DNA from 3 places in the Mycobacterium sp. Soil_C_30 genome. Region 2 is predicted to be linked to each of the others. Evidence: predicted binding sites of a transcription regulator. Region 2 holds the regulator's gene; each other region holds the start of a gene.
The links. The regulator LexA, encoded in region 2, represses DNA repair genes until DNA is damaged. The targets are predictions, from matches to a motif close to CGAACANNTGTTCG.

Region 1: the regulator LexA is predicted to act here: its motif matches at 4,536-4,549, upstream of AC3A6P_RS09490 (error-prone DNA polymerase).
Region 3: the regulator LexA is predicted to act here: its motif matches at 8,896-8,909, upstream of AC3A6P_RS23865 (HNH endonuclease signature motif containing protein).

The regions. Positions count from the first base shown of each region.
Region 1 is NZ_JBDGJH010000004.1:262,267-272,612, forward strand. It holds gene AC3A6P_RS09465 (APC family permease) at 1-782, shown strand, start outside; gene AC3A6P_RS09470 (hypothetical protein) at 937-1,383, shown strand; gene AC3A6P_RS09475 (enhanced intracellular survival protein Eis) at 1,507-2,700, shown strand; gene AC3A6P_RS09480 (Acg family FMN-binding oxidoreductase) at 2,691-3,719, opposite strand; gene AC3A6P_RS09485 (hypothetical protein) at 3,842-4,489, shown strand; gene AC3A6P_RS09490 (error-prone DNA polymerase) at 4,599-7,856, shown strand; gene AC3A6P_RS09495 (alpha/beta fold hydrolase) at 7,920-8,849, opposite strand; gene AC3A6P_RS09500 (aldo/keto reductase) at 9,145-10,239, shown strand.
Region 2 is NZ_JBDGJH010000007.1:167,168-177,513, reverse strand. It holds gene AC3A6P_RS15610 (alpha/beta fold hydrolase) at 78-1,100, shown strand; gene AC3A6P_RS15605 (PhzF family phenazine biosynthesis protein) at 1,147-1,851, shown strand; gene nrdR (transcriptional regulator NrdR) at 1,904-2,368, opposite strand; gene AC3A6P_RS15595 (LysM peptidoglycan-binding domain-containing protein) at 2,529-3,011, opposite strand; gene lexA (transcriptional repressor LexA) at 3,336-4,046, shown strand; gene AC3A6P_RS15585 (LGFP repeat-containing protein) at 4,090-6,459, opposite strand; gene AC3A6P_RS15580 (acyl-CoA dehydrogenase family protein) at 6,653-7,816, opposite strand; gene AC3A6P_RS15575 (molybdopterin guanine dinucleotide-containing S/N-oxide reductase) at 7,932-10,220, shown strand; gene hflX (GTPase HflX) at 10,217-10,346, opposite strand, start outside.
Region 3 is NZ_JBDGJH010000014.1:134,138-144,483, forward strand. It holds gene AC3A6P_RS23820 (SDR family NAD(P)-dependent oxidoreductase) at 1-772, shown strand, start outside; gene AC3A6P_RS23825 (enoyl-CoA hydratase) at 890-1,750, shown strand; gene AC3A6P_RS23830 (amidohydrolase family protein) at 1,747-2,973, shown strand; gene AC3A6P_RS23835 (acyl-CoA synthetase) at 2,970-4,571, shown strand; gene AC3A6P_RS23840 (amidohydrolase family protein) at 4,568-5,398, shown strand; gene AC3A6P_RS23845 (acyl-CoA dehydrogenase family protein) at 5,398-6,438, shown strand; gene AC3A6P_RS23850 (acyl-CoA dehydrogenase family protein) at 6,440-7,624, shown strand; gene AC3A6P_RS23855 (DUF308 domain-containing protein) at 7,590-8,150, opposite strand; gene AC3A6P_RS23860 (TetR/AcrR family transcriptional regulator) at 8,166-8,747, opposite strand; gene AC3A6P_RS23865 (HNH endonuclease signature motif containing protein) at 8,914-10,290, shown strand.

The DNA.
Region 1 (10,346 bases), on a different contig from region 2:
CCAAGGACCCCACCAAGGTGCCGGGGCGCGCCGGATTGCTCTGTGTGATCTCGATTCTCATCACCTATCTGCTGGTTGCCGTCGCGGTGATGATGTATGCCGGCGTCGGGGAGGAGGGCCTGGGACTGGGCAACGAGGAGAACTCGGCCAACGTGTTCGGAGCGCTGGCCCGTCCGGTGCTCGGTGACACCGGAGGGCTGGTGCTGTACCTGGCGGTGTTCGCCTCCTCGATCGCGAGCCTGCAGACGACGTTCCTGCCTGCCGCGCGCGCCATGCTGGCGATGGGGGCCTACGGTGCGTTCCCGAAGAAGTTCGCCGAAATCAGCCCGCGGTTCCTCACACCGTCGTTCAGCACCGCGGTCGCCGGTCTGGTGACCGGTGTCTTCTACACCCTGGTGAGCCTGCTGTCGGAGTCGATACTGCTGGATACCATTGCCGCCCTTGGCATCATGATCTGCTGGTATTACGGCATCACCGCGTTCGCCTGTGTCTGGTACTTCCGCGGTGAACTGTTCGCCAGCGCGCACAACGTCGTTTTCAAGTTCCTGTTCCCGCTGCTGGGTGGATTGATTCTGGCGGCCGTGTTCATCATCTCGGTCAAGGAGAGCATGAACCCGGACAACGCCAGCGGCGCGTCCATCGGTGGCATCGGCCTGGTGTTCTTCATCGGCTTCGGTCTGTTGTTGCTGGGGGCGGTACTGATGTTGGTCATGCGCTCGCGCCGCCCGGAGTTCTTCACCGGAGCCACGATGGACAGGGCCGTTCCCACCGACCGTTTCTGAGCCCTGCTGTCGGTTTCTCGTCATGTGGTGGACACACCGCTGTGACCTGCGGTAAACGCGAGTTGTGATCTTGATCTCCCGAAGTTGACGCGTGTCAAGCCGCGTGCGACAACTGTGGTTGTCGCGCACGAAAACCACACGAAAAGGGGGATGTATGACAGGTATCGCCGACAGGGTGAAAATCAGTACCGCTGCCGTTGCGCTCACGGCGGCAGCAGTGCTCACGCCGGCAGCGCTGGCCCAGGCGGACGAGGACATCACGGCTGCAGCTGCACAGGCGGTCGGCAACTCCGCGTTCCTGGCCACCGCGTATCTCGATGACACCGCGGGCGCTCTGGTAGGACCGTCGGAAACGCCGTACAACGCACCGCTGCAGAACAAATGGATCTGGATCGGCGAATCCAACCCGGAGCCGCCGGCGCCGTACGCCACTCTGTTCCATCTCGACCCGATGGTTCTGGTGTCACAGCTTCCCGAACCCGTTCGCGAGTTATACGGTTGGTTCACCAAGAACATCCACTTCGAGACGTGTGTCCTCGGAGCGTCGGTGAAATTCGGGCCGTACGGCACGGTCACCGGCGCGCTGGCCCGGAGCTGCTAGCTCGGGGGCTTCGAGTTCAGGCGCAAGAGGTCTGTTCGAGACCGGTGCTGGTGCTTCACGGTCGGACCACCGTGAAGCACCAGCGCTCCCTAATCCGTTTGCGCCGTATGGCACTGTGGTCATGTGAGTCAGTGGTCAGTACGGTCTGCGACCGACGACGACCAGCAGGCGATGTCGCGGCTGGCCGCAACCTGTTTCGGCGCCTACACAACCCCCGAGAGTCAGCCGCCGTGGAAGGTGATGGTGGCCGACAACGGCTCGCTCGTTGTTCCCGACGGTGACGACATCATCGGAATGGCGCGCTATCTCGACATGGAGCTGACGGTGCCCGGCGGCGCCATCGTGGCCACCGCCGGGGTGTCCGCGGTCGCCGTGGCACCCACTCACCGCAGGCGGGGGGTGCTGCGAGACATGTACGCCGAACTGCACCACCGGGTCGCGGCGGACGGTTATCCCATCGCCGCGCTGACCGCCAGCGAAGGCGGCATCTACGGGCGTTTCGGATACGGCCCGGCCACCATAGAACGGCGCTTCGCGGTGCAGCGGCGGTTCGCCCGGTTCCACGCCGACGCCTTCGATGACGGTGAGGTGCGGCTGGTGCACCCCGGCGAGCACCGCGCCGAGTTGGCCGAGATCTACGACCGCTGGCGGCGCGCCACTCCGGGCGGTCTGGCCTGCCCCGACGCGCTGTGGGACGACCTGCTGGCCGACCGGGAATCCGACCGCGACGGCGGCACAGCATGGTTCGGACTGCTGCACCCCGACGGATGGGCCCTCTACCGGGTCAAGCACGGCGCCACCATGGTGGCCCACGTGGAGGCCGTGACCGCCGTGACCCCGCAGGCGCACGCGGCGTTGTGGCGCACGCTGCTCGGTCTCGACCTGATCGAGGAAGTTCTCATCGACACCTTCCCGGCAGACCCGCTGCCGTACCTGCTGGTGGACTCGCGGCAGGTGAAGACCACCTGGCAGGAGGACGCCCTGTGGCTGCGGATCATGGATGTCCCGGCTGCGCTACAGGCGCGCCGGTACCTCGCCGACGTCAGCATGGTCTTGGATGTGGGCGACCGGTTCCGTTCTGACGGCGGACGATTCATGCTCGAGGTGCGCGACGGTGAGGCCAAGTGTGCACCTTCGGATGCGCCGGCAGATCTGCGGCTCGACCTCGATGTGCTCGGCAGTGTCTACTTCGGTGTGCACAGCGTGCTCGACCTGGCGGCGGCCAACCGGATCCGGTGCGGTGACCGTGCACTAGTGGTTCAGATGGACCAGGCGTTCCGCAGCGACGTCCCCGCGGAGCTCGGTTTTCACTTCTGATCCGGCGTGCCCACTTCCGGACGCCGCATCCGCAGGATGTCGTGAAGTTCGCGGCGCGGGGCCTGCGGCAGGTACTCGTCGAGCTCGGGGGCGCGGCCCACCCGGATCAGCACCTGCGGTACCCCGTGACGGTTGACCAGTTCGGCGACCACCGCACGGGCGGCGGCGACTTCGGTCACGTGGGACACCGTGCATGTGGCCAGCCCGGCGGCGGTGCATTCCAGTAGCACCGTGGACAGTGCCTCGCCGCAGGCCACCGCATCGGCGGGGGTGTCGTCGGGGGTCGACAGCACCAGTATCACGGCCTGGTCTTGGTCCGCCCCGCGGTGCGTCGCCGGGTGTCCGGCGGCCGGGAAGTTGCGGTTGGCGGGCACGCGGTCGTTGTCGGCGACACTGTTGAGCAGTGCCGGTGGAATGCCTTGGTCGAGTTCGAATGGCGCTGTCCACCAATCCAACTCGGCCTGGTAGGAGGCGTCGTATCGACGTGTCGCCTCGGTCAGGGCCGATGCTTCGAGCAACTCGGGTAAGAGCGCCGCGGGGAGCACGTCGAGACGGGCGGAATCGTCGTCGATCAGGTGCTGCAGAACCGGCACCAGGACGTTGAGTCCCTCGGGCGCCCGCAAGGGCAGCCGGTCGGTGTGGCGGCGCAGGATGGCGTCGGCCCGGCACCGGGTGGCGGCCGAAACGAACTCGGCAGGCCAGAACTCGATGGTCGCCAGATGCTCGGGCCGGTTCGGGTTCGGGAATCGTTCGACGAAGGTCTGCCATCCCGATGCGGCCGCGGCCACCCGGAGATGATCCAGCGCCGCCCCGCAGCTGATCAGAGCTTCCCGCCCACCACGATCGGTGTGGCGGACGATACGGCTGCGATCGAGCCAGAGCTGCAGGCCCGTGCCGTCGATCACCCACTGCCAGGGCTGACTGTTGTGCAGGGACGGCGCGCGCCCGGCCAGCTCGACGACCTTCTTGATCAGGTCGATGTTGGCCACTGTGTCATCGGTCTTGACTGTGTCACTCATTTTCACCACCACCGCTCCCACTGTCCGTCGCGGGCAGGGGACGCCGAAAGGCCACAAAGTCCCGGGCATCGAGGACTTCGGGCACTGGTTGCGCCGTGCGTTGCAGCCCGACACTCGAGGACATGACCGCCGACCGGATGATCATCGAAGCGGTGATGCCCCGCTACGACGCGGTGCTGACCGAACACTGTGTGGTGGAAGCCGACCCGCGGTGCGTGCTTCAAGTGGCTCGCGAGCTGGACCTGTTGACGGTGCGGACCCCGATTCTGCTGGCGGCGATGTGGTTGCGCGGGCTGCCGGCGAGGTTGGTCGGCGCAGCGCCGCCGGTGCCCACGTCGCTGGTGATCGCGGACGGCGGGTTGCCAGGGTGGCTGGTACTGGGCAGCGACGAGCGCGAGATCGCGTTCGGTGCGGTGGGCCGGTTCTGGACCCCGGTGATCGAGTGGCGTCAGGTGACGGTCGACGAGTTCACCCGCTTCGCCGAGCCGGGGTGGGGCAAGATCGCGGCCAATCTCTCGGTGCGGCCGTACGGACACCGGACGCTGTTGAGCTACGAGTGCCGCACCGTCACCACCGACGCGGCCGTACGTCGCCGGTTCCTGCTGTACTGGCACCTGGTCCGGCCGTTCGTCGGACATGTTCTGCGGGCGACGCTGGCGACTGTCAAAGCCCACGCCGAGACCATTCGGCCAGGATGCGATGGGCAGGTTGAGATGAGCCCCGAGCCTGCGCTGATTCGGGGTGAAACGGAGGGCGACGTCACCGACTGAGCATCGTGAATCCGGTGTTGGGGTGCGTTCCTCGAACGGTGCCGCTCGAACAATTGTTCGATAGACTGCTGCGGTGGACAAGTTCCTCGGGCCGCCCAGCTGGGGCGAGATGGAGCGGGTGCTCAACAGCAAGCCGCGCCGCGCCGGCATGCCGTTCAAAGAGCCCACCGGTGACGGCGGGGACAGTCCGGCATGGTCGCGCAAGCGGGAGGCGTACGAGCCCACCGGAGAGCAGCGGGTCCGGTCCCGGATGCCCTATGCCGAATTGCACACCCATTCGGCCTACAGTTTCCTCGATGGGGCCAGTACCCCGGAAGAACTTGTCGAGGAGGCTGCGCGGCTGGACCTGCGTGCCATCGCGCTGACCGACCATGACGGTCTCTACGGCGTGGTGCGATTTGCCGAAGCCGCGCGCGAACTCGACATGCAGACGGTCTTCGGCGCGGAGCTGTCGCTGGGCAACGGTGCCCGTACCGAGGTCCCGGATCCGCCGGGTCCGCATCTGTTGGTGCTGGCGCGTGGACCGGAGGGTTACCGGCGGTTGTCGCGGCAGATCTCGACTGCGCACCTGGCCGGCGGCGAGAAGGGGAAACCCCGGTATGACTACGACACGCTGACCGAGGCGGCCGGCGGGCACTGGCACATCCTCACCGGATGCCGCAAAGGCCATGTCCGGCAAGCGCTGTCGGACGGCGGCCCGGAGGCCGCGGCGGGCGCACTCGCGGACCTGGTGGACCGGTTCGGTGCGGACCGGGTGAGCATCGAGCTGACCCACCACGGCCACCCGCTCGACGACGAACGCAATGCCGTCCTGGCTGCGTTGGCGCCGCGGTTCGGGGTGGGGCTGATCGCCACCACCGGTGCGCACTTCGCCGCACCGGACCGTGGCCGGCTGGCCATGGCCATGGGCGCCATCCGGGCGCGGCAGTCTCTCGACGAAGGGGCAGGTTGGCTCGCCCCGCTCGGTGGCGCACACCTGCGCTCGGGTGACGAGATGGCCCGGCTGTTCGCTCAGCGGCCCGAGATCATCACCGCCGCAGCTGAACTGGGGGAGCAGTGCGCTTTCGGTCTGCAGCTCATCGCTCCGCAACTGCCGCCCTTCGACGTACCGGACGGCCATACCGAAGACAGTTATCTGCGGGAGCTGACCATGGCGGGTGCCATGCGGCGCTACGGGCCACGCGATGCCGCACCCCAGGCGTACGCACAGATCGAGCGGGAACTCGACATCATCTCCAGACTGAACTTCCCGGGCTACTTCCTGGTGGTGCACGACATCACCCAGTTCTGCCGCAACAGCAAGATCCTGTGCCAGGGCCGGGGTTCGGCGGCCAACTCCGCGGTCTGTTATGCGTTGGGTGTCACCGCCATCGATCCCATCGCCAACGACCTGCTCTTCGAGCGGTTCCTCTCACCCGCGCGGGACGGGCCACCCGATATCGACATCGACATCGAATCCGACCTGCGGGAGGAGGCCATCCAGTACGTCTACAACAAATACGGCCGTGACTACGCCGCACAGGTGGCCAACGTCATCACCTACCGTGGCCGCAGCGCCGTCCGCGACATGGCCCGCGCGCTGGGCTTTTCCCAAGGCCAGCAGGACGCATGGAGCAAGCAGATCGGCCAGTGGGGAAACCTGGCCGAATCCGAGCACGTTGCCGGTGTTCCCGAACCGGTGATCGACCTCGCCATGCAGATCAAGAACCTGCCTCGGCACATGGGCATCCACTCCGGCGGCATGGTGATCTGCGACCGGCCCATCGCCGATGTATGCCCGGTGGAATGGGCGCGGATGGAAAACCGCAGTGTGCTGCAGTGGGACAAAGATGATTGTGCGGCAATAGGTTTGGTGAAATTCGACATGCTGGGCCTGGGAATGCTCTCGGCTCTGCACTACGCCATCGACCTGGTGGCCGAACACAAAGGCCTCGAGGTGGACCTGGCCAAGCTCGATCTCTCGGAGGCGGCCGTCTACGAGATGCTGCAGAAAGCCGACTCGGTGGGGGTGTTCCAGGTGGAGTCGCGGGCGCAGATGGCCACCCTGCCGCGACTGAAACCGCGGGTGTTCTACGACCTGGTGGTGGAGGTGGCGCTGATTCGGCCCGGGCCGATCCAGGGCAACTCGGTGCATCCCTACATCAGCAGACGCAACGGTGTGGAACCCGTTGTCTACGATCACCCGTCGATGGAACCGGCGCTGCGGAAAACCCTGGGAGTGCCGCTGTTCCAGGAACAGTTGATGCAATTGGCGGTCGACTGCGCGGGTTTCACCGCCGCCGAGGCCGACCAGCTGCGCCGGGCCATGGGTTCCAAACGGTCCACCGAGAAGATGCGGCGACTGCGTGGCCGGTTCTACGACGGTCTGCGTGAGCAACACGGCATCACCGGGCCGTTGGCCGACCGGATCTACGAGAAACTGGAGGCATTCGCCAATTTCGGTTTCCCGGAGAGTCATTCGCTGTCGTTCGCGTCGTTGGTGTTCTATTCCTCGTGGTTCAAGCTGCACCACCCGGCGGCGTTCTGTGCGGCCCTGCTACGGGCTCAGCCCATGGGCTTCTACTCACCGCAGACGCTGGTGGCCGACGCGCGCAGGCACGGAGTGCTGGTGCACGGCCCGGATGTCAATGCCAGCCTGGCGCACGCCACGCTGGAGAACGCGGGTCTGGAGGTACGGCTGGGGCTGGGCGCGGTCCGGAACATCGGAGACGATCTGGCGCAGCGCATCGTCGACAACCGAGATGCCCACGGTCCCTTTGCTTCTCTGCTGGATCTCACCGGCCGGGTGCAGCTGTCGGTCCCACAGACAGAGGCGCTGGCCACCGCGGGCGCACTGGGTTGTTTCGGGATCACCCGGCGCGAAGGGCTGTGGGCGGCCGGGGCCGCGGCCGCGGAGCGTCCGGACCGGTTGCCGGGGGTGGGCTCGTCGTCGCACGTGCCCACCCTGCCCGGCATGAGTGATGTGGAGCTGGCGGCCTCCGATGTCTGGGCCACCGGCGTTTCACCCGACAGTTATCCCACCCAGTTCCTGCGCGACGACCTCGATGCCATGGGGGTGATCCCCGCTGCCGAGTTGCTGGGGGTACGCGACGGCACCCGGGTGCTGGTGGCCGGGGCGGTGACGCACCGCCAGCGTCCCGCCACCGCGCAGGGCGTGACGTTCATGAACCTCGAGGACGAGACCGGGATGGTGAACGTGGTGTGCTCGGTCGGGTTGTGGAGCAAACATCGCAAACTGGCGCAGACGGCGCCGGCGCTGATGGTGCGCGGCATCGTCCAGAATGCCTCGGGCGCGGTCACGGTGGTGGCGGACCGCATGGAGAAGTTGTCGATGCGGGTCGGGTCGAAGTCCCGGGACTTCCGCTGAGTGCACCGACCGGACAACTGCCCGCCCGCCCTGAGGACATCGGCGCGTTGCTCCGGGAACACCTCAGTAGGCGTCCACCGCGACGACGGCGTCGGCGAACTCCCGCGGCGCTTCCTGGGGCACGTTGTGCCCGATTCCGTCGAGCACCCGGTGCGAATAGGCGCCGCCGGTGAACATGGTGCGGTAGGCGGCGCCGTCTTTGTTCGGACCGTCGAAGTCGCTACCGATGGTGATCGTCGGCACCGAGATCTTGGGGTTCGTCGCCAACTGGTCGTCGAGCGCTGCGTATCGCGGGTCGCCGGGCGCCAGGCTCAGGCGCCAACGGTAGTTGTGGATCACGATCTGGACGTGATCGGGATTGTCGAAGGCGGTGGCACTTCGGTTGTAGGTGGCGTCGTCGAACTGCCATGCGGGTGAGGCTTCCTGCCAGATGAGCTTGTTGAATGCGTGGGTGTTGGCGCGGTAACCGTCTTCGCCGCGTGGTGTCGCGAAGTAGTACTGGTACCACCAGCCGTGTTCAGCTTCCGGTGTCAACGGTCGCTGGTTTGCGGCGAGGTTGACGATCAGATATCCACTCACCGATACCAGCGCCTTGCAGCGCTGTGGCCAGACCGCGGCCACGATGTCGGCAGTTCTTGCGCCCCAGTCGAATCCCCCGACAATGGCGCGCTCGATGTGCAACGCGTCCAGGAAGTCGACGGCATCCTGGGCCAGGGCGGCCTGCTGGCCCGTTCGGTTGGCGTTGTTCGCGCGAAATCGTGTGGTCCCGAATCCGCGCAAATAGGGCACCAACACCCGATAACCCTGCGCGGCCAGCAGCGGGGCCACGTCGACGTAGCTGTGGATGTCGTAGGGCCAGCCATGCAGCAGCAACACCACCGGCCCGTCCGGCGGCCCGGCTTCGGCGTAACCAACGGTCAGCTCGCCGGCGTCGACGCTCTTGAGCGGGGCGAATGAGGCCGGGGCGGCGTGTGCGGACGCACTGCTGAGAATCGAGGTGGCGGCAACAGTGAGGCCGAGTCCTTGGGCGAAAGCGCGACGAGTGAGCACAGGTTCATCGTGGTGAGGCCCCACTGGACTTGCAAGTCCAATGTGTCGACCTGCCCGGCGCTCTCCAGCAGCAGCTGGTCAGCGCGGGTCACACAGAGTGGACTTGTGAGTCCAATTTTTCTGTCGCACAGTGGTCGTGGTCAGCCGCGGACAGTGACGAACGCAGTGTGAACATGAACCCCGACGCTGACCGTAACCAGCTGTGGATTCGGTGTGTTTCAGAGATGGAGTGACGACGATGGCGCTTGACCAGTACTACCTGCTTGGCCGGTCCGGCTTACGCGTGAGCCGACTGGCGTTGGGAACGATGAACTTCGGGACCAGTGGTTACCAAGCCTCTTACGGGAAGACGATCGACGAATCACGCCCGATCCTGCATCAGTACCTCGACGCGGGCGGCAACTTCCTCGACACCGCGGACTTCTACACCGCCGGTGAGAGTGAGACCATCCTCGGGGAGCTCCTCGCCGAGGCCGGGGTGCGTGACCGGGTGGTGCTCACCACCAAATTCACCAACGGCATGTTCCCCGGGGACCCGAACGGAGGCGGCAACGGCCGCAAACACATGGTGCGAGCCGTGGAGGCATCATTGCGCCGGTTGCGCACCGACTACATCGATGTGTACCTCCTGCACTCCTGGGACCGGCTGACCCCGGTCGAGGAGGTGATGCAGACCTTCGATCATCTGGTGCGCTCAGGCAAGATTCGCTACGCCGGTGTCTCGGACACTCCGGCGTGGTATGCCGCCCAGGCGCAGACTTTCGCCGTGGCCAACAACCTCACGCCGTTGATCAATCTGCAGTTGCCGTACTCGCTGATCGAGCGGGTGATCGAGACCGAGCATGTCCCCATGGGGCAGAGCCTCGGCATGGGAATCACGGCGTGGAGTCCGCTGGGGCAGGGTTTCCTCAGCGGTAAGTACCACGCGGGGGATCGGGGTGTGGGCGGAAGCGGCCGGCTCAGTGTCACGGGCGCCTCGGCACTCGATCTGACCGACCGAGACTGGCAGCTGCTCACTCCACTGGCAGAGGTCGCCGACAAGCTCGGGGTGTCGATGGCGCAGGTCGCGATCAACTGGGTGGGGACCCAACCCGGCATCGCGGCGGCCATCGTCGGCGCCAGCAGTGCCCAGCAACTCGCCGGCACCATGGCCGCGCTGGATTTCGAGCTGCCTGCCGACCTGCGGGTCACCCTCGATCAGGCGAGCGCTGTACCGCCGCAATCGGTCTACAAGATGTTCACCCCGCAATACCAGCAGCTGATCATCAGCCCCGGGGTCAAGGTCGGCGACAAGCCCGGCGGCTACTGCGGCGACGTGCGTAACTGGGTGTGAGGTATCAGGACGGCATTCGCGTCCCGAACGTCCGCATGCTCATCGAGCACACGGTGGCCGGGAATCAGCGTAAGGTCGTGAGTATCGAGCAGCTCGGTTATGAGCGA
Region 2 (10,346 bases):
ACGAAGTTGGCGCATATGACATCCACCTCGGCAACGTCCCCTGGCTGCTGTAGCCCTCGTCGCCGGGTGCCGGGCGCATGAGTACCCGCAAGCCGAATCTGCGTTCGGTCCGCGAGCTGACGCCGACCCTGGATTTCCGCACCATTCACGGGTACCGGCGTGCGTTCCGCATCGCCGGGTCCGGTCCGGCGTTGCTGCTGATCCACGGCATCGGTGACAATTCCACCGCGTGGTCGACGGTGCAGTCCAAGCTGGCCCAGCGGTTCACCGTCATCGCACCGGATCTGCTCGGTCACGGTCAATCCGACAAGCCGCGCGCAGACTATTCGGTGGCCGCGTACGCCAACGGCATGCGCGACCTGCTCGGTGTGCTCGACATCGAGAAGGTCACCGTCGTCGGCCATTCGCTGGGCGGCGGCGTGGCCATGCAATTCGCATACCAGTTCCCGCAATTGGTCGACCGCCTCATACTCGTCGGCGCGGGCGGAGTGACCCGCGATGTCAACATCGCGCTGCGGATGGCGTCATTGCCCATGGGCGGGGAAGCGCTGGCGCTGCTGCGTCTTCCGTTGGTGTTGCCCGCGGTGCAGATGGCAGGCAAAGTTGCCGGCGGCGTGCTCGGCAGTACGGCGTTGGGACGCGAACTGCCCAATGTCCTTCGGATCCTGCGCGATCTTCCCGAACCCACCGCGTCCTCGGCTTTCACTCGCACACTGCGCGCTGTCGTCGACTGGCGCGGCCAGGTGGTCACCATGCTGGACCGCTGCTATTTGACCGAATCGGTTCCGGTTCAGCTCATTTGGGGCGACCGCGACGTGGTGATCCCGGTCAGTCACGCCCACATGGCGCATGCGGCGATGCCGGGTTCGCAACTGGAGATCTTCAAGGGGTCCGGACACTTCCCCTTCCACGACGACCCGGATCGCTTCGTCGAGGTGGTGGAGCGTTTCATCGATTCCACCGAACCCGCCGAGTACGACCAGACGGCATTGCGCCAACTGCTGCGCAGCGGCATCAGCGAGCGGGCGATGTCGGGCACCGTCGACACCAAGGTCGCGGTGCTCGATGCGATGGGCACCGACGAGCGCAGCGCGACCTGATTCACGGGATCGCCGAACGGCGCCAAACGGCAAGTAGAGTCGACCCATGGGTATCGATGTCACAGTGCTACGGGTGTTCACCGATTCGGCCGGCAAGTTCGGAAATCCCCTGGGTGTGGTCGACGCCACCGCCGTCGCGCCTCGAGACCGCCAACGGCTGGCCACGCAATTGGGTTACAGCGAAACTGTTTTCATTGACCTGCCGGCACCCGGGAGCAGTACGGCGCACGCCAGGATCTTCACTCCGGCAACCGAATTGCCGTTCGCAGGCCATCCCACCGTCGGCGCCTCGTGGTGGTTGAAGGACCAAGGCACACCGGTGCACACTCTGCAGGTTCCCGCGGGGATCGTCCAGGTCGGTTACGGCCTCGACGGTGACGATGAGCTGACATCGATCAGCGCCCGCGCGGAATGGGCACCGGAGTTCGCGATTCGCGAACTCCCCTCACTCGAGGAGCTGGCCGCCGCCGATCCCAGCGATTACTCCGACGACATTCAGCATTATCTGTGGACCTGGCTCGACCGCGACGCCGGTGCACTGCGCTCACGAATGTTTGCCGCCAATCTCGGAGTCCCTGAGGACGAGGCCACCGGCGCGGCGGCAGTGCGGATCACCGAGTACCTCAGTCGCGACCTGGCGATCACGCAAGGACAAGGGTCACAGATCCGCACGCGGTGGAGTCCGGACGGATGGGTTCATGTCGCCGGCCGGGTGGTCAGCGATGGCGTCACCAACGTCGAGTTGGCGTGACCGCCTGCGAGCCCGGAACCCTTCGACTACCTCGCAGCCTCGGACTCCTGTTTCAACTGGTGGCCGTCACCCGTCGGTGCTCGCGCAGCGCGCGGATCTCCTGTTCGAAGTCCTCGGCCGAAGAGAACGAGCGGTACACCGACGCGAATCGCAGATAGGCAACCTCGTCGAGCTCGCGAAGCGGTCCCAGAATCGCCAAGCCGACCTCATTGCTCGGCACCTCTGGTGAACCCGCCGCACGAATGGTGTCCTCCACCTGTTGGGCGAGATGGTGCAGTGCGTCCTCGTCTACTTGACGGCCTTGGCACGCCCGTCGCACGCCGCGCATCACCTTCTCGCGAGAGAACGGTTCGGTGACGCCGCTCCGCTTGACCACTGCGAGCACTGCGGTCTCGACCGTGGTGAACCGCCGGCCACATTCCGGGCATGACCGCCGACGTCGAATGGCTTGGCCTTCATCGGCTTCGCGGGAATCGACCACACGAGAATCCGGATGCCGGCAGAAAGGACAGTGCATCACCGCTCCTTCGCCGCACTGGACACGTGTTACTCCCGCTTCAGAGAGTACCTGCGCCGCGCCGAGCTGAGCCACCGCCATCGCTCTGGGCGCAGTCCTGCGCATTCCCATCGCCATCACGGTTGTGCACCACCTGGATTCGTCGTGGTCCGACACGGACTCAGCCCACGGGCGCGATGAGCGTCTGACCGGCCGTCAAGGCCACACTCTCGAGCTGGTTGAGCTCGCGAATCTGCTGCACCGTGTCGCCGATCGGCACGCCGGGAGCGACCCGGGCCGCGACGGTCTGCAGCGTTTCCCCGCTCTGCACCTGCACGACGGCCAGTTTGCTCGGAGTCGGGGCCGTGGCGCCCTGGATGGCCTCACCGAACTGGGCGACAGCGCCGAGCCACACGGTGATCAGCGCCGCCAGCAGCGCCAGCCCGACCGTGGTGACCGGCGTGATGCTCCGGCGACGACGATGCGGCGCCCGCGAGACCGGCACACCCGTACCGCGCCGGCGGACCGGCGCACCGGCCGGACGCACCTCCATCGGCCTGCGCCTCACCTGTCCGGCGTCGGTGCGCCGACGTACCGGCCGCGGCGCGCCGTCCACGGGACGCGGCTGCGCGTGGCGCGGAGGCAGAGTGTCGATGAGTGTCATGTCCGTTCCTTCCGACCCGAGAAAATGGTGTCCTGCAGAGATCCGGTACCGAGCCCGGTTGAGCTGTGCCATCGTTCGCTCCTGTGTTCGAATCTAGTCGATCACATGTTCGATAAGATAGTGCCAACCGAACATGTGATCGATTTGTAGCCGAACCATAGAACGACCCACCGACAAAAACTTCCGCCCCAGGGGTCACTCCAGCCCCACTTCGTGAAATCGGCCGCCGGGCACCAGGCCGCGCACAGCGACGGGCACCCGGTTCCGCGACACGCCTCGAACACATGTTTGATTCTGTCGGTCGCTGCGATTACATTCAGGGCCATGGGTGACAGCACTGGCACAGGTTCAGACGCGCAAGGCGGCACAGGTAGACCGCGTGACAACTCCCCCGATCCATCGCTGACCGAACGGCAGCGCACCATCCTCGAGGTGATCCGCGCCTCGGTGACCAGCAGGGGCTATCCGCCGAGCATCCGTGAGATCGGCGATGCCGTGGGCCTGACGTCCACCTCGTCGGTCGCCCACCAACTCCGCACTCTCGAGCGCAAGGGCTATCTGCGCCGTGACCCGAACCGGCCGCGAGCCGTCGATGTCCGGGGTGCCGACGACGCCGCGCCGGCAGTGCTCACCGACGTCGCGGGTTCGGACGCGTTGCCGGAACCCACCTTCGTCCCGGTGCTCGGCCGAATCGCTGCCGGCGGTCCGATCCTGGCCGAACAGGCCGTCGAGGACGTCTTCCCGCTACCCCGCGAACTCGTGGGCGAGGGATCGCTGTTCCTGCTCAAGGTGGTCGGCGAATCGATGATCGACGCGGCCATCTGCGACGGGGACTGGGTGGTGGTGCGGCAGCAGGCCGTGGCCGACAACGGCGATATCGTGGCCGCGATGATCGACGGCGAAGCCACGGTCAAGACCTTCAAGCGCACCAGCGGTCAGGTCTGGCTGATGCCGCACAATCCCGCGTTCGACCCGATCCCGGGCAACGACGCCGCGATCCTCGGCAAGGTTGTCACCGTCATCCGGAAGATCTGACCCGGACGGGGTGAGCTGACCCATCCCGCGGGGGCGGGTGAGCTCACTCCGCTTTGGTGAATCCGTTGGATTCGGCCAAATCCTCTGAGGCGAACCAGATTTCAGCGACCGTCACATCGTAGGAAGCAGAGCCGGGCGAGTGGTAGGTCCCCGTGCGCATACTTCCCTTGATGGGGTAACCCTCCGGCGCTTCATCGGGGTCATCCAGCGGAAGATGGATCGCCGGAGGCGCCGACGAGGCGGTCGGTGACGGGCCGTCTGTCGGCCGTTCGTCATCGGGTCGCTCGAAGGGCGACGGCGTGTACTCCGGCTGTGCGTACTCCGACGGCGTGTACTCCGGCTGTGCGTACTCCGGCCGTCCGTACTCGCTCGGCGTTTCGCCGGACAACGAAGCATCCGGTTGCCCATACCCGGGCTCGGCGTACGGAGACGGTGACAGGCCGCCGTCCCCATCCTCGAAGGTCGCGCCGACGGGCGCCGCGTAGCCCGGTTCATCGACATCAGACGACGGCGCGGCCGGTTCTTCCTGCGCCGGCGGCGGCGCCGCACCGTATACCGGGGCGAACAGGGAGCCGGGCCCCGGCACGTGAGCATCTTGGTCAGTCAGCCACGGTGGCCGGGACTCCTCCGCGCCCGCCGCGGCGTGGCGGCCGGACGGCTCCCCGGATTCCGTCTGTACCGGCGTGGGCGCGGTGTCAACGGCGTCGGGGTCCTGCTCCTCAACATCGGCGGTGAAGTCCTCGGCCTCGTGCGCACCGTGATGGGTGAACAGATCGGGGCCGGTAGCGGCAGCCGCCAACCCCGCGGTCGGTACGGCCGGCTCGCTCCACGGCTGGGCGCCGGGCTCACGTTTGGCCCACGGCGGCTGCGCGGCCAGGTAGTCGGTGTCGTCGGGCTCGGCATCGCCGAACTTCGACGGCCCACTGCTCTGTCCTGCGCCCGCGGATTCCCATCTGGCGTGTTCGTCCTCGTCGCGCCCCCCATGCGAGGCCTCATCGAAGACGTCGTGGTTCCCCGGCGCACCACCCGGACGGAAACCGCCGCCGGCGCCTGGGCCGGCGTTGCGGCGCTGTCGCATCACCGCGAACGCCGCCAACGAGGCCAGAAGCAGGATCGCCAGCGGGATGAGCACCCACAGGTACCAGCTCTTCGAACCCGATCCCTCGGTGCCGCTGTCATCACCCTGAGCCGCGGGCGCAGCGGCAGGCGCCGAGGTGGGGCTGGCCTGCTGGGGGAGATCGAGTCCAGCCAGCCGTTCGGCGAGCTCCGGCGGCTGCGTACTGAAGCTGTTGGTGCTGCTGTTGTACGTGACCTGCCCGCCGCTGAAGTTCTGCGTGATGGTGCCGTCGCCGGTCTGGTCGGCGATCGGGACGCCGAGATCACCGCCGCTACCGCCGAGCTCGTCCCACGCCGCCTTCATCGGCCCGCGCACGATCACGGCGCCGTGTTCGGCAGTCCACACGATCACCGGGTCACCCTCGGCGCCGAAGGTGCTGATCCGGCTGCCGGGCACGTCGCCGTCGGCCTCGTTGGCGGTCGGGAAACCGAGTTCGCCGGTAGGCCCACCCGCGGCCTCGTACTTCTCCAGAATGGTGCCGCTGACGACGTGCGCGCCCGTGTCCGGCGAGAAGAAGATCTTGCCGCCCGCGAAGTCCTGGCCGGTGCCGTCGCCGACGGGGTACGGGTCGCCTTGTTTGGCGCCGAGCTGGCCGCCAGCTCCGCCGGCCACCCGCCAGGCGAGGTCGATCGACGATGCGGCGTCGTCGGGCAGCGCCAGGTCCCCGAGCTGCCCGGCCAACTCGGGCGGCGTGGTGGTGAAGGTCTTGGCGGCGGTGTCGTAGGTCAGCTGCCCACCGCTGAACCGCTGCGAAATGGTCTCGCCGCTGTAGGTTTCGTCCTCCACCGGGACACCCAGCGGACCCGACGATCCGCCCACCCGGTCCCAGGCCGCGTTGATCACGCCGCGCACCAGCCACGCGCCCGTGGCAGGCGTCCAGAAGATGACCGCACCTTCGGGTGCGCTGAAGGTGACGTTACGGCTTTCCGGAGCCCGCCCGGGCCCCTCGTCGATGGTGGGGAATCCGAGGCCGCTGTCGGCCGGGCCGCCGAGGGAGCGGTACTTGTCGAGGATGGCGCCGAAGACCGACCGCGCGCCGGTCTCGGGCGAGAAGAACATGGCGCCGTTCACGAAGTCCTGGCCGAAGCCTGCGCCGGCCGGGTAGATGCCGCCGACCTTCGGGCCGAGCGGCGAGGTGTCGCCACCGGAGCCGGTCCACGCCTGATCGATCGCTACGGCGGCGTCGCCTTGCGGGTCGGCGTGAGCGACCGGAACGAATGGCGTTGCGAACGCAAATGCCGCGCACACCGCCAGAATTCCGACCGCCCATCGCAATGGGTTTCGCTGCGTCGTCATGCCCACTCCCCGCGGTTTACCGGCCTGCATACGCCGATCTCGTCGTCCGAAATTCGTCACCGTCAACTCTCGGACAATAGCCGAGCACGATATGGCCATATCGCCGTCATTTTGACGACAATACCCACCCGGTACCGAATTGACGTGCAGGCCCGACGCGTTTTGCGCGCAATATGTCGGGTATGGAACGCTGCTAGACCCCCAGGCTGCGGCCGACGATCTCTTTCATGATCTCGGTGGTGCCGCCATAGATGGTCTGCACGCGTGCATCGAGAAATGCGCGCGCGACGGTGTATTCGCGCATGTATCCATAACCACCGTGCAATTGCAAACACCGGTCGACCAGCCGCACCTGGGCTTCGGTGGTGTACCACTTGGCCATTGCCGCCTGGTCTGCGGTGAGCTTTTCGTCGAGATGCAGCCGCAGGAACTCGTCGACCATGATCCGCACAGCGGTGGCTTCGGTGGCGAGTTCGGCCAACACGAAGCGGCTGTTCTGGAAGCTGCCGATCGGCTTGCCGAAAGCCTTGCGTTCCTTGGTGTATTGAATGGTTTCCTCGAGAACGGCTTCCATGGCGGCGGCGGCCATGATGGCGATGTTGAGCCGTTCCTGCGGCAGGTTCTGCATGAGATAGATGAAGCCCATGCCCTCGTCGCCGAGCAGGTTCTCCGCGGGCACCTTGACATCGGTGAACGACAGCTCAGCGGTGTCCTGGGCGTCCAACCCGATCTTGTCGAGGTGGCGCCCGCGCTCGAAGCCCTCCATGCCGCGTTCGACCACCAGCAACGAGAAGCCCTGTGCGCCCTTGTCCGGGTCGGTCTGGGCGACGACGATCACCAGGTCGGCGTGGATTCCGTTGGTGATGAACGTCTTCGAGCCGTTGAGCACCCAGCTGCCGTCATCCTGCTTGACCGCGCGGGTCTTGATGCCCTGCAGGTCGCTGCCCGTGCCGGGTTCGGTCATGGCGATGGCGGTGATCAGCTCGCCGCTGCAGAAGCCCGGGAACCAACGCTGCTTCTGTTCGTCGGTGGCCAGCCGCAGCAGATAGGGCGCCACCACGTCGTTGTGCAGGCCGAAGCCGATACCGCTGTAGCGGCCGGCGGTGGTCTCCTCGGTGATCACGGTGTTGTAGCGGAAGTCGTCGATACCGCCGCCGCCGTACTCCTCGGGCACCGCCATGCCCAGGAAGCCCTGCTTACCGGCTTCGACCCACACGTTGCGGTCGACGATCTTGTTCTTTTCCCACTCCTCGTGGTGCGGTGCGACGTGGCGCTCGAGGAAGGTGCGGTAGGACTCGCGGAACAGTTCGTGTTCGGGCTCGAACAACGTGCGCTGGTACTTGACGGCACTACCCATGATGGACCTCCGGAGCCGGGTTCGGGGTTTGACAACACGTCTTGCCGACGACGATATACCAACCGGGTGGTTGGTCGGCAAATCCGTGCCGCGAGTTCCCCGTAAACTGCCCGCCATGGCATCTGCGCCGGCCAGCCTGACGCATTGGGGCGCCTTTCACGCCCAGGTCCGCGACGGCGACATCAGCTCGGTACAACCGCTGGCCACCGACGTGAACCCCTCGCCCCTACTGGGCAATCTGGCGGGTTCGCTGCGCCACCGCGCCCGGGTGGCCGAACCCGCGGTGCGCCGCGGGTGGCTCGAGAACGGACCCGGCCCGTCGGCGCAGCGCGGGGCCGACGAGTTCATCGTGGTGTCGTGGGACGAACTCACCGAACTGCTGGCCACCGAACTGCGTCGCGTGGTCGACACCTTCGGCAACGAGGCGATCTACGGCGGGTCCTACGGATGGGCCAGCGCGGGCCGCTTCCACCATGCACAGAGTCAGGTGCACCGCTTCTTGAAACTGCTCGGCGGCTACACCTTCTCCCGGCACTCGTACAGCCTGGGCGCCACCGGGGTGATCATGCCCCGCGTCGTCGGCACCCACGACGATCTCTTCAAACGCTCCACGCAGTGGGACGTGATCGCCGAGCACACGGATCTGCTGGTGTGCTTCGGGGGCATCGCCATGAAGAACACCGCCGTGAATCACGGTGGGACGACGGCACATCCGGCCCGGGACGCCCTGGCCCGGTTCCGTGACCGTGGGGGTCGGATCGTGTCGATCTCCCCGTTGCGCGACGACGTGGACGGCGACTACGAGTGGCTGCCCGCGGTGCCGGGAACCGACGTCGCCATCATGCTCGCACTCGCCTACGTCCTGGCCACCGAAGCGCTGGCCGACCGTGACTTCCTGGCCACGTACTGCGTCGGGTACGACAGGTTCGAGCGGTATCTGCTCGGCCTCGACGACGGGGTGCCCAAGTCACCCGAATGGGCGTCCGAACTCTGCGAACTGCCCGCAGACGCCTTGCGGCAGTTGGCCCGACGCATGGCCGCCTGCCGGTCCATCGTCACGGTCAGCTGGTCACTGCAGCGCATCGAACACGGCGAACAGGCGCCGTGGATGGGGCTGACGCTGGCCGCGATGCTGGGCCAGATAGGCCTTCCCGGTGGAGGTTTCGGCCACGGCTACGGCTCAATGAACGAACCGGGGCTCGCGCCGCTGCGGTGCCGACTGCCCGTGCTCCCCCAGGGCCTCAACCCGGTTCGCACGTTCATCCCGGTCGCCGCGGTCAGCGATATGCTGCTGCATCCCGGTGAACAGTTCGACTACAACGGGCTGCGGTTGACCTATCCCGACATCCGGTGTGTGTACTGGGCCGGCGGCAACCCGTTCCATCACCACCAGAACCTGGCGCGGTTGCGTCGCGGGTTGGCACGGATGGACACCGTGGTGGTGCATGAGCCGTACTGGACGGCGATGGCCAAACACGCTGACATTGTGGTGCCGTCGACCACCGCCTACGAGCGCAATGATTTCTCCGGTTCCCGCAACGACCCGGTGCTGATGGCCATGCCGGCACTTGCCGAGCCATATGCTAAGTCCCGCAACGACTATGACACCTTCGCCGCACTGGCCGACAAGCTCGGCTTCGGGGCGGAGTTCACCGAGGGCCGCACCGAAGGTCAGTGGTTGACACACCTGTACCAGCAGTGGGCGGCCGGCCTGGATTTCGCGGTGCCGAGCTTCGAGGACTTCTGGGCGGCGGGTTCGCTGCGGTTGCCCGTCGAAGAGGGACTCACCCTGCTGGCGGACTTCCGCGCCGACCCTGATGCCCACAGGCTGGGCACTCCCAGCGGGCGCATCGAGATCTTCTCGGCCACCATCGACGAATTCGGATACGACGACTGCAAGGGCCACCCCCGCTGGTACCGCCCGCGGGAGTGGCTGGGTGGCGAACGAGCGGCCACCTACCCGTTGCACCTGATCGCCAATCAGCCCGCCACCAGGCTGCACAGCCAGCTCGACACCGGACGCACCAGTCAGATGTCCAAAGTCCAGGGGCGCGAACCGATTCGGATGAATCCGGTGGATGCCGCCGCCCGGGGGTTGAGCAACGGCGACGTCGTCCGCGTCTACAACGACCGTGGCAGCTGCCTGGCCGGCGTCGTCATCGACGACGCGGTGCGCACCGCGGTGGTGCATCTGCCCACCGGGGCCTGGTACGACCCCGAGGACCCCCACGACCCCGACACCATGTGCGTGCACGGGAATCCCAATGTGCTCACCGATGACCGCGGCACGTCGTCGCTGGCCCGTGGATGCACCGGCGCGCATGTGCTGGTGCAGGTGGAGAAGTTCACCGATGCGCTGCCGCCGGTGCGGGCACACCAGCCGCCGCCGCTGGTGCGGCGTTAGCGGGTGGCGAAGTCCCGGAGCCCGGCCGCCAGTCCCGCGGGAACGAAACCCTTGATCCTGGTGCCGGATTCGGTGTGTTCGGCGTTGTCCACCCGGCCGTCGCTGTGCACCTTGGCCACCAGATCA
Region 3 (10,346 bases), on a different contig from region 2:
GGCTGTCGTGGTGGGTGGTAGCCGCGGTATGGGGTTGGCCGCGGCGCGATGCCTGGCCGAAGACGGTGCGAAGGTAACGGTCATCGGCCGCTCCCGTGCGGCGTTGGATGCCGCGGTGGCCGAACTGGACTCCGCCGGCAGTTCCGAGACGGTCGGTCTGGTTGCCGATGCGGCCGACCAGGCCCAGATCGAGAAAGCGTTCGCCGAGACGGCGGATCGCTGGGACGACCAGCTGAACATCCTGATCAACGCTGTCGGGCCCAATGTGCAAGGAGCGTTCGAGGATCTGACCGACGAGCAGTGGCGGCAGGCGGTCGACACCGGGGTGATGTCGATGGTGCACAGTGTGCGGTCAGCGCTACCACTGCTGCGCCGCGCGGAATGGGCACGCATCGTCAACTTCTCGGCCACCTCGACGCAACGGCAGAGCGCCCGGCTGCCCGCATACACCGCGGCCAAGGCGATGGTCACCAGCATCTCGAAGAACCTGTCGCTGTCTTTGGCGCCCGACGAGATCCTGGTCAACGTCATCTCACCGGGCAGCGTGGCCTCGGAGTCGCTCAAGGCGTGGGCGCAGACGGTGGGGGTGGATGGCGATGATCCCTACCGGCTGATGGACGCCATCGGCGAGCATTTCGGCCATCCGGCGCAGCTGCCCAGGGCGGGCCTGCCGGAGGAGATCGGCCCTGTGGTGGCCTTCCTGGCGTCCCGGCGCAACTCCTACATGACCGGCGCGAACATCAACGTCGACGGAGGTTCCGATTTCACCTGATCGCCGCAGCTCGCACCCGGTGATCCGGCCTTGCGGAACCAGCTACTGAAAGGTATACAGTATGAGTGATTCGGACAGGGTGGCCGGTCGGTGAATCCGGGGGAGGTGCCGCGGGAGATGGGTAGTGCGGCCCGCGAAAATGATTCCCTCCCAACCGAAGCCGTGCTCTACGACGTCACCGACAGCGGCGTCGCGGTGATCACGCTGAACCGGCCCGACCGACTCAACACCTGGGGCCGCGATATCGCGGCCGGTTTCTACGCCGGCATCGACCGCGCCGAAGCTGATCCCTCGGTGCGGGCGATGGTGCTGACCGGCAACGGCACGGCCTTCTGCGCCGGCGCGCATCTGGGGTCGATGGCCACCATCGGCGAATCGCTGGCCGGCTCCGGCGATCAGCAACGTGACGTCAGTGCACTCGTCGGGGAACGTCATCCCCACTTCCTCACCGCGCTGGCCAAACCCGTGATCGCGGCGATCAACGGATCGTGCGTCGGGATCGGCCTCACCCACGCCCTGATGTGCGACGTCCGCTTCGCAGCCGCGGGCGCGAAGTTCGCCACCACGTTTCCCCGGCGGGGACTGGTCGCCGAGTACGGAATTTCCTGGATCCTCCCGCGCTTGGCGGGTTGGGGAGTGGCCACCGATCTGCTGCTGAGCGGGCGCACCTTCGCCGCGGAAGAAGCCTCGGCGCTGGGGCTGGTCAACGAGGTGGTGCCGGGTGAGGCGCTGCTCAACCGGGCTCTGGAATATGCCGGGGACCTGGCCCGCAACTGCTCGCCGGCGTCCATGGCGGTGATCAAGCAGCAGGTTTACGGCGATGCCGAACGCGGCGTCGCCGAGGCCAGTGAACGCGCCGAGAAGCTGATGCACGAGTCGCTGCTGCGCCCCGATGTCGTCGAAGGCATCATGAGCTTCCTCGAGAAGCGCAGCCCCGACTTTCCACCGCTGGCAGACTCGATGAGGGAGAGGTCATGAGCGCTCCAAAGCCCTTGGACTATCAGGCGATCGACGTCGACAATCACTATTACGAACCGCTGGACGCCTTCACCCGGCATCTGCCCAGGGAGTTCAAACGCCGTGGGGTGCAGATGGTTCAAGACGGCAAGCGCACGCTGGCCGTGATGGGTGAGAAGGTCAACCACTTCATCCCCAACCCCACCTTCGATCCGATCATCGAACCGGGCTGCCTCGATCTGCTCTTCCGTGGTGAGATCCCCGAGGGGGTGGATCCCGCCTCCCTGATGAAGGTCGACCGGCTGCCGGATCACCCGGAGTACCAGAACCGTGATGCCCGCGTGAAGGTGCTGGATCGGCAGAACCTCGAAACGGTGTTCATGCTGCCGACTTTCGCCTGCGGGGTCGAAGAAGCGCTCAAGCACGACATCGAGGCCACCATGGCCTCGGTGCATGCGTTCAACCTCTGGCTCGACGAGGACTGGGGATTCGACCGGCCCGACCACCGGATCCTGTCGGCACCCATCATCTCCCTGGCCGACCCGGACAAGGCCGTCGAGGAGGTGGAGTTCGTACTCGCCCGCGGCGCCAAGATGGTGCTGGTACGCCCCGCGCCGGTACCGGGCGTGGTGAAACCGCGCTCGCTCGGTGACCCGCTGCACGACCCGGTGTGGGCGCGGCTCGCCGAGGCCGGCGTGCCGGTCGGCTTCCACCTGTCCGACAGCGGCTATCTGGCGATCGCCGCGCTGTGGGGCGGCAAGGCCACCTTCGAGGGTTTCGGCAAGAAGGACCCGCTTGATCAACTCCTCCTCGATGACCGAGCCATTCACGACACCATGGCCTCGATGATCGTGCACCAGGTGTTCACCCGGCACCCGACGCTGAAAGTGGCGAGCATCGAGAACGGTTCGTACTTCGTCTACCGGCTGATCAAGCGGTTGAAGAAGGCGGCCAACACCGCGCCGTATCACTTCAAGGAAGATCCGGTGGAGCAGCTTCGCGCCAACGTCTGGATCGCGCCGTACTACGAAGACGACGTGAAGGTGCTGGCCGACACCATCGGTGTGGACAAGATCCTGTTCGGTTCGGACTGGCCTCATGGTGAGGGCCTCGCCGACCCCATGACGTTCACCGCAGACATTCCCCAGTTCCCGGAGTTCAGCGCCGAAGACACCCGAAAGGTGATGCGCGACAACGCACTGACGCTGCTCGGTGCCGACGTCACGGCGTCCAGCCGGCCATGAGCGAGTGGACCATCGGCGGCGTCGTCGACGCCATCGCCGAGGTGATCGGTGACCGCACCATGACGGTGTGTGGTGACCGGGTGAGTACCTTCGCCCAGACCGCGCAGCGGACCCGTCGGCTTGCCGGTTTCCTGACAGCCCACGGGCTCGGCGCGCACGAGGAGCGAGATTCGTTGCGCAACTGGGAGTGCGGCCAGGACCGGGTGGCGCTGGTGATGCACAACGATCTCTACGTCGACGCCGTGCTCGGCTGCCTCAAGGCCCGCACCGTGCCGGTGAACGTCAACCACTACTACACCCCGCGCGAAGTCTCCGAACTCCTGGCGTACGTGCGGCCGACGGCGATCATGTATCACCGGTCCCTGCGTGATGTCGTACCGACCGGCGCAGCGCGGCTGCTCATCTGTGTCGACGACGGCGACGACGCTCCCATACTGCCCGGCAGTGTGATGTTGGACGATGCGCTGGCGCAGGGGGATTCGGTGACCCCACCTCCAGGTTGTGCCGATGACCTGCTGATGATCTGCACCGGCGGTACCACCGGGCGGCCCAAAGGGGTGATGTGGCGCCAGTCCGACATCTACGTGTCGTCGATGAACGGCGCCGATCACGAATCCGTCGACGAGATCCACGACAAGGTGCGCCACGCCGGGCCGCCGTGGTTCGCGGTATCGCCGTTGATGCACGCGGCAGGGCTGTGGACGGCGTTCTCCGCGGTACTCAGCGGGCAGCCGACCATTCTGTACCAGACCAGCACCGGTTTCGACGCCCGCACCGTGCTAGAAACCGCCGAACGGCACCGGGTGGGATTGATGACCATGGTCGGCGACGCGTATGCGGTGCCTCTGCTGGAGGAACTCGGCCGTCGTTCCTATGATCTCTCGTCGTTGTTCGCCATCGGCACGGGCGGTGCCGCCACCAACCCTGAACATCAACGGGCACTGCTGGATCACCTGCCCCAGATCACCTTGATCAACGGCTACGGCTCGTCGGAGACCGGAAACATGGGCTTCGGTCGAAGCCGGCGCGGTGAGCAGAAGGACACCTTCGAGCTGCGGCCCGGTGGTCTGGTGCTCTCCGAGGACTACACCAGATTCGTCTCGCCAGGCGAGCCCGAGGTGGGCTGGGTGGCACGCAACGGCCGGATCCCGTTGGGCTACTTCGACGATGCTGTCGCCACTCAGAAGACGTTTCCCGAAGTGGACGGGCGGCGGGTGGTGATCTCCGGGGATCGGGCCTCGGTGGAACCCGATGGCACACTGCGGCTCTTTGGCCGGGACTCGTTGGTGATCAACACCGGCGGGGAGAAAGTCTTCGTCGAAGAGGTCGAGGAAGTGCTGCGCGCGCACCCCGATGTGGCGGACGCCCTGGTGGTCGGGCGCCCCAGCGAGCGTTGGGGTGAAGAGGTGGTGGCGCTCGTCGCGTTGCGCGGTGGCGCGGCCGACGGCCTGGCGGAATTGTGCGCCGCTCAACTGGCGAAATTCAAGGCTCCGAAGGAGTACATCGTCGTCGACCGGGTCCGGCGGCTCGGCAACGGAAAGGCTGACTATCGGTGGGCGAAAACCCAAGCGGTGCAACGAGCGGTGCAGCCGCTGTGAACCCGGTCATCGACTGTCTGGTCAACGTCCACTTCGGGGAGACGGAGCAGCAGCCGGGATGGATGCTGAAGGTGCGCGACGACTATTTCAAGGGCCCGCGGTCGATGTTCGCACCCGTGGACCTGACCGAACTGCTCGACGAGATGGACTCCCAGGGTGTCGCCAAGGCGATCCTGATGGACAACCTGGTCAAGCCCTCGGTCACCGCGCGTAAGTTCGTCGAGGCGCGGCCGGACCGGTTCGCCCTCGCCATGGGTGGGGTGAACCTACTGCGCCCCATTCCCGCGCTCCGCGATCTCAGCGCGGTGGTCGCGGACCTCCCGGTGGTGTATGCCGTTGTGGGCCCGAGCTTCTGGGGAGATGGGCAGTACCCGCCCAGCGATGCGGTGTACTACCCGCTGTACACCAAGTGTGCTGAGCTGGGTCTGCCGCTGTGCGTCAACACGGGGATTCCGGGTCCACCGATCCCCGGTGAGGTGCAGAACCCGATTCATCTGGACCGGGTGTGCGTCCGGTTCCCTGAGCTGAAACTGTGCATGATCCACGGCGCCGACCCGTGGTGGGACGTCGCCATCCGGTTGCTGATCAAGTACCAGAACCTGCGACTGATGACGTCGGCGTGGTCGCCGAAACGCCTGCCGGAGAGCCTTGTGCACTACATGCGGACGCGTGGCCGCGACAAGGTGATCTTCGGCTCCGACTGGCCGGTGCTCACCCAGCACCGGGTGGTCCCGGAGGCCAGGGCGCTCGACCTGCCGCCCGAGGTGCTCGACAACTACCTGTTCGACAACGCACAGTCGTTCTTCTTCGGAGACCAGGAGCCGTGATGGACCGCTACGAACTGCGACGGCAGGATTACAGCCTCAACGACGACCACGTGGACCTGCAGGCGGCTTACCGCCAGTTCTTCAAGGCGCACTGCTCGATCGACGTGGTGCGGGCGGCGGAAGCCACCGGTTTCGACAAGAGTCTGTGGGAACGGCTGTGCGCCATGGGGGCCACCTCCATGGCTGTTCCCGAGTCCGCCGGCGGTGACGGGGCGACGCTGGTCGATCTGACGCTGGTGGCCGAAGAACTGGGGCGCATGCTGGCGCCGGTGCCCTGGATCGACCACGTGTGCGCGGCCCGGCTGCTGGCTCGTCTGGGCGCTGCCACCGATGACGTGGTGTCGGGTCAGCAGATCGTGGCGCTGGACCTGCGGCTGGAACCGTCCGGAGGACCGCGTTTGATCTCGGCCGGCTCGATCGCCGACCAGATCGTGGTACGTGAGGGCGACGACATCGTCCGGCTGGGCTTTGCCACCCGCCCGGTCAAGGTCGACAACCTGGGCCGGCTGCCGATGGCCTGGGTGGAACCGGCGGCCGCGGACACCACTGAGGTGCTGGCCAGTGGGTCCGACGCGGTGCTGGCATATCAAGGTGCGCTCGATGAGTGGCGGCTACTGACCGCTGCTGCGTTGACCGGCCTGGTCGAGGAGACCATGACCATCGCCGTGGAATTTGCCAAGTCCAGATACACACTGGGCGTGCCGATCTCGACGCTGCAGGCGATCTCGCATCCCTTGGCCAATATGGCGATAGCCGTGCAGGGTGGCCGCAACCTGACGCGGCGCGCCGCGTGGTTTCTGGACAACGAGCCCGACGAGCGGCCGGAGCTGGCCGGGTCGGCGTTCGTCTTCATGACAGAAGAGGCCGCCAAAGCCGCCACCATGGCGGTGCACATCCAGGGTGGGCTCGGTGTGTCGGCGGAGGCGGCGTCGTCGGCGTATCTCGTCCGGGCGCGTGGCTGGCCGCTTGCCGCCGGTGATCCGGGAGCCACGGCCAAGCACATCGGAAGGCTGGTCGCGGCGCGGGAGAGCGGGAACTGACGTGGATTTCACCCGAGTAGCGCTGTCGGAGGACGATCAGGCCTTCTTCGACGGGGCCCGCAGCTTCTTGCGCGCCCATGTCACCGACGAGGTGATCCAGCACGACCGGGAGACCGGCGACAACTTCCACGAAGCCGTGCACCTCGCACAGGGCGCCGCCGGTTACCTGGAGGGTGAGTGGAAACCGGAAGCGGACGGCGGTTTCACCCGGATCCGTCGTCGCATCTGGGAGCTGGAGAAGCGTCGCGCCCACGTGCCGTGGGTGACGTGGGGGACGACGGCGATGGTGGCGCGTTCGGTGGCGGCCTTCGGCTCGCCTGAACTGGTTCAGGAGGTGCTCCCGAAGGTGTTCTCCGGTGAGGTCCGGATGTGTCTGGGCTACACCGAGCCCGAAGGGGGTTCCGATATCGCCACTTGCAAGACCCGGGCGGTGCGGGACGGTGATGGTTGGATTATCAACGGCTCCAAGATGTTCACCACCGGCGCGCACAACTGCCAGTACGTCTTTCTGCTCACCAACACCGATCCTTCGGCGCCGAAGCACAAGAGCCTGACGATGTTCCTGGTGCCGTTGGACTCGGACGGCATCGAGATCCAAGGTGTCCGGACTGTCGACGGTGACCGCACAAACATCGTCTACTACAGCGATGTGCGCGTCGACGACAAGTACCGGCTGGGTGACGCCAACGGCGGCTGGACCGTGTTGCGGGAGCCACTCAACGCCGAGCACGGTGCGGTGGCCGCCGCGCAGGACGGCCTGGCCGATGTGTCGATCATGATGCACCAGGCGGGATTCATGTCCTCGGCGGTGGATGCTACCGCCGCTCGGGCCGCCGCCATGATCGGCGACGAATCAGTGGCATATCGGCTGGGCCGCAGCGCTGCTCGGTTGGAGGCAGCACTGTCCACGCCGAGCATCTTCGGCCGGGTGGCCATCGCACAGACGATGCGGGACATCGCCCCGGATCTGATGGACGTGCTCGGTGGTGTTTCGGTGCTGCCGGTGGGTGCCGAGGGAGCCACCGATGGAGGCAGTGCTGAGTACGTGTACCGGTTCGCGCCGCTGGCGGGGATCTACGGTGGCACCCTCGAGGTGTTCCGGAACATGATCGCCCAGCACGTGCTGGGACTGGGCAAGCCGAATTACGGTGCTACGCCGAAAGTCGGCGTCGGCGCGCGTCCGTGACGATCAGCCACACGCCCGATGCGAGGAAGTAGAACGCGCCGAACGCGGCGTACGGGGCGAGATCGGCGACGCTCGGCATATCGGGTCCGGCAGCCTTGCCGAGGAACATGGTGCCCGCGAACGCGGACTGGGCGCCGCTGAGAATCATCAGCCATTGTGCGCCATGGCTTTTCCATCGACGCACTGCGGTCGCCAGTTGTAACAGGCCGGACAGCGCCGCCCACACACCGAAGACGGCGAGCACCGCATTCATGCTCATGGTGAGCGCGACGGCCACGGCGGCGGTGGTGATGACACTGACTGCGGCGTTGAAACTCTGGGTGGGATTGCGGCGTAACCCGCCGTTCTTGACGGCGTCCAGTACATTGGCCGCGGCGTCCCAGGCGGGATAGACGAGCAACAGCGCGCCCGCGACGACCGGTGCCTGTCCCATGACGAGCAGTGCCGCACCCACCCATACCACCGAAACGGTGCCGCGCAGAAGGTAATAGGTCTTGAGCCACTGGTTGTTCGTTTGATCTGCCATGTTCTTCTCCTTGGTTCAGCGGGGGGTGAGTAGTCGGTCGATCGCAGGCCGGGTGATGGCTGCGAAAGTGTTCGGATCGCCGTAGGCGCGGGCCGACAGCATGGCGCCGTGGACGGTAGCCATCAAGGTCTCGGCTTCGGAGTGGGCGTCGTTGGCGAGTATGAAGCTGCCCTGCTCGGCGCCGCGGTTCAGAACTGCTTCCAGCCATCCGGACAGGGTGCGGAAATAGGCTCGGAGTTCCAGCGAAATATCCTCGGGCAGAACAGAAATCTGTGTGGCCAAGAGGGCGCACACGCAATAGCTGCTCTCTGCTTCGCCGATGCAGGATTCCCAGTAGCCGGTGTAGGCGCGCAGCTGATCGGCCGGGTCCGAGACATTGTGTTCGATCGCGGCGAAGCCTTCCTCGGCCTCACGTCGGTACTGCCGAACGAGGGTCAGTACCAAGTCGGCTTTGGTGGGGAAGTGGTGGTGGATGCTTGCCTTGCGAATACCCACGACGTCGGCGATGGTCGCGAAACTGAAGCCGTGGTAGCCGCCGGCGATGATCGAGGTCTGCGCGCAGCGGACGATGGCATCTGCGGTGGTGGGTTCGGCCATGAAACGTAGCCTACCTTCTAGTAGGTAGGGAGTCGAATTGAGATCACTGCCGCCGAGGTATCGGGAATGCGCCGGTTCGAACCGGGCGCAATTCCCCTGTGTCGCTTCGGTATCAGTAGTCACACGGCGTGCCGTTTTGTCGGTGCGTCGAACTAGTGTTCGAAGCATGAGTTCATCCGCCATCGCCGACAAGGAGGCGATGCTGGCTGCCCAGGCGCAGATCGAAGCCTTGACCGCGCAGATGAACTCGTTGTCGATCGATGCGTTCACTCCGCTGGAGTTGTTGGCGCTGATGCAGCGCCGCGAAACCGTCACCTGGGCGCAGCCGGCCCTGGATCACAAGGTGTATCAACGGCTGAGGTCGGAATGCGCGCCGAAACAGTGGGGGGCGAGCAGCTTCAACAAGGTGCTGGCCGCCCGGTTGCGGATCAGTGAGGCCGAGGCCGCCCGCCGCCTCACGTCGGCCTCACTTTTGGGTCCGCGGACCGCGCTGACCGGGGAACCGTTGGAGCCGGCGTTGCCGAACATCGCCGCCGCCCAGGCCCACGGCCTGATCGGTCCGGAGCATGTGGCGAAGGTCAAGGCGTTCTTCAAGAAACTCCCGGCATCGGTGGACTTCTCGGCCCGTGAAGCCGCCGAAGCCGACCTGGCCCGCCACGCCTCGACCCTGGATGTCGACGGCTTCACCGAAGTCGCCGACCGACTGAAATACCTCCTCAACCAAGACGGCGAATTCTCCGATGTCGATCGTCAGGCCGGCCGGTACTTCTCTATCGGCAAGCAGGACGCCGACGGTAACGTTCCGGTGCACGGCAGGCTGACCCCGGAATGCGCGGCCACCCTGCACGCAGCGCAGGCGAAACTGGCGGCCCCGGGTATGTGCAACCCGGCCGATGAGGCCCCGCAGGTGGACGGGGAACCGGATCCGGAGCGCGCCCGCACTGATGCCCGCACTCAAGGGCAACGCAATCATGATGCGTTGCTGGCGATGGGTCGGGCGTTGTTGGCCTCCGGTGAGCTCGGCCAGCACAACGGGCTGCCCGTCACCGTCATCGTCAAAGCGACTCTGACCGACCTGGAGAAAGGGGTGGGCCACGGCCTGACTGCCGACGGGACGTTGATCCCGATGCCCGAGGTCATCCGGATGGCTTCTCACGCGTTTCATTACCTGGCGTTGTTCGACGGCAAAGGGGTGCCGTTGCACCTGGGTCGGGCCCGCAGGACCGCTTCCCGGGGGCAGCGGATCATGCTGCTGGCCCAACACGGTGGCTGCACCATGCCCGGATGCACCGCCTGCGGATACCGCTGCCAGGTCCATCACGCCACCAAAGACTGGAAAGACGGCGGCCAGACCAACATCGAAGACCTCACCCTGGCGTGTGGGCCGGACAACCGGATGGTGGAAACCACCGGCTGGACCACCCGAAACCGACCCGAGGACGGCATCACCGAGTGGATTCCGCCCCCGGAACTGGACTGCGGCCAAACCCGCGTCAATGTCTATCACCACCCCGACCGGATCCTCGCCCCCGACGATCCGTGAGTGAGGCGGGCGGCGTGGACAGCCGGCGGACCGAGTGGTTCACCGGCTTGAAGTGC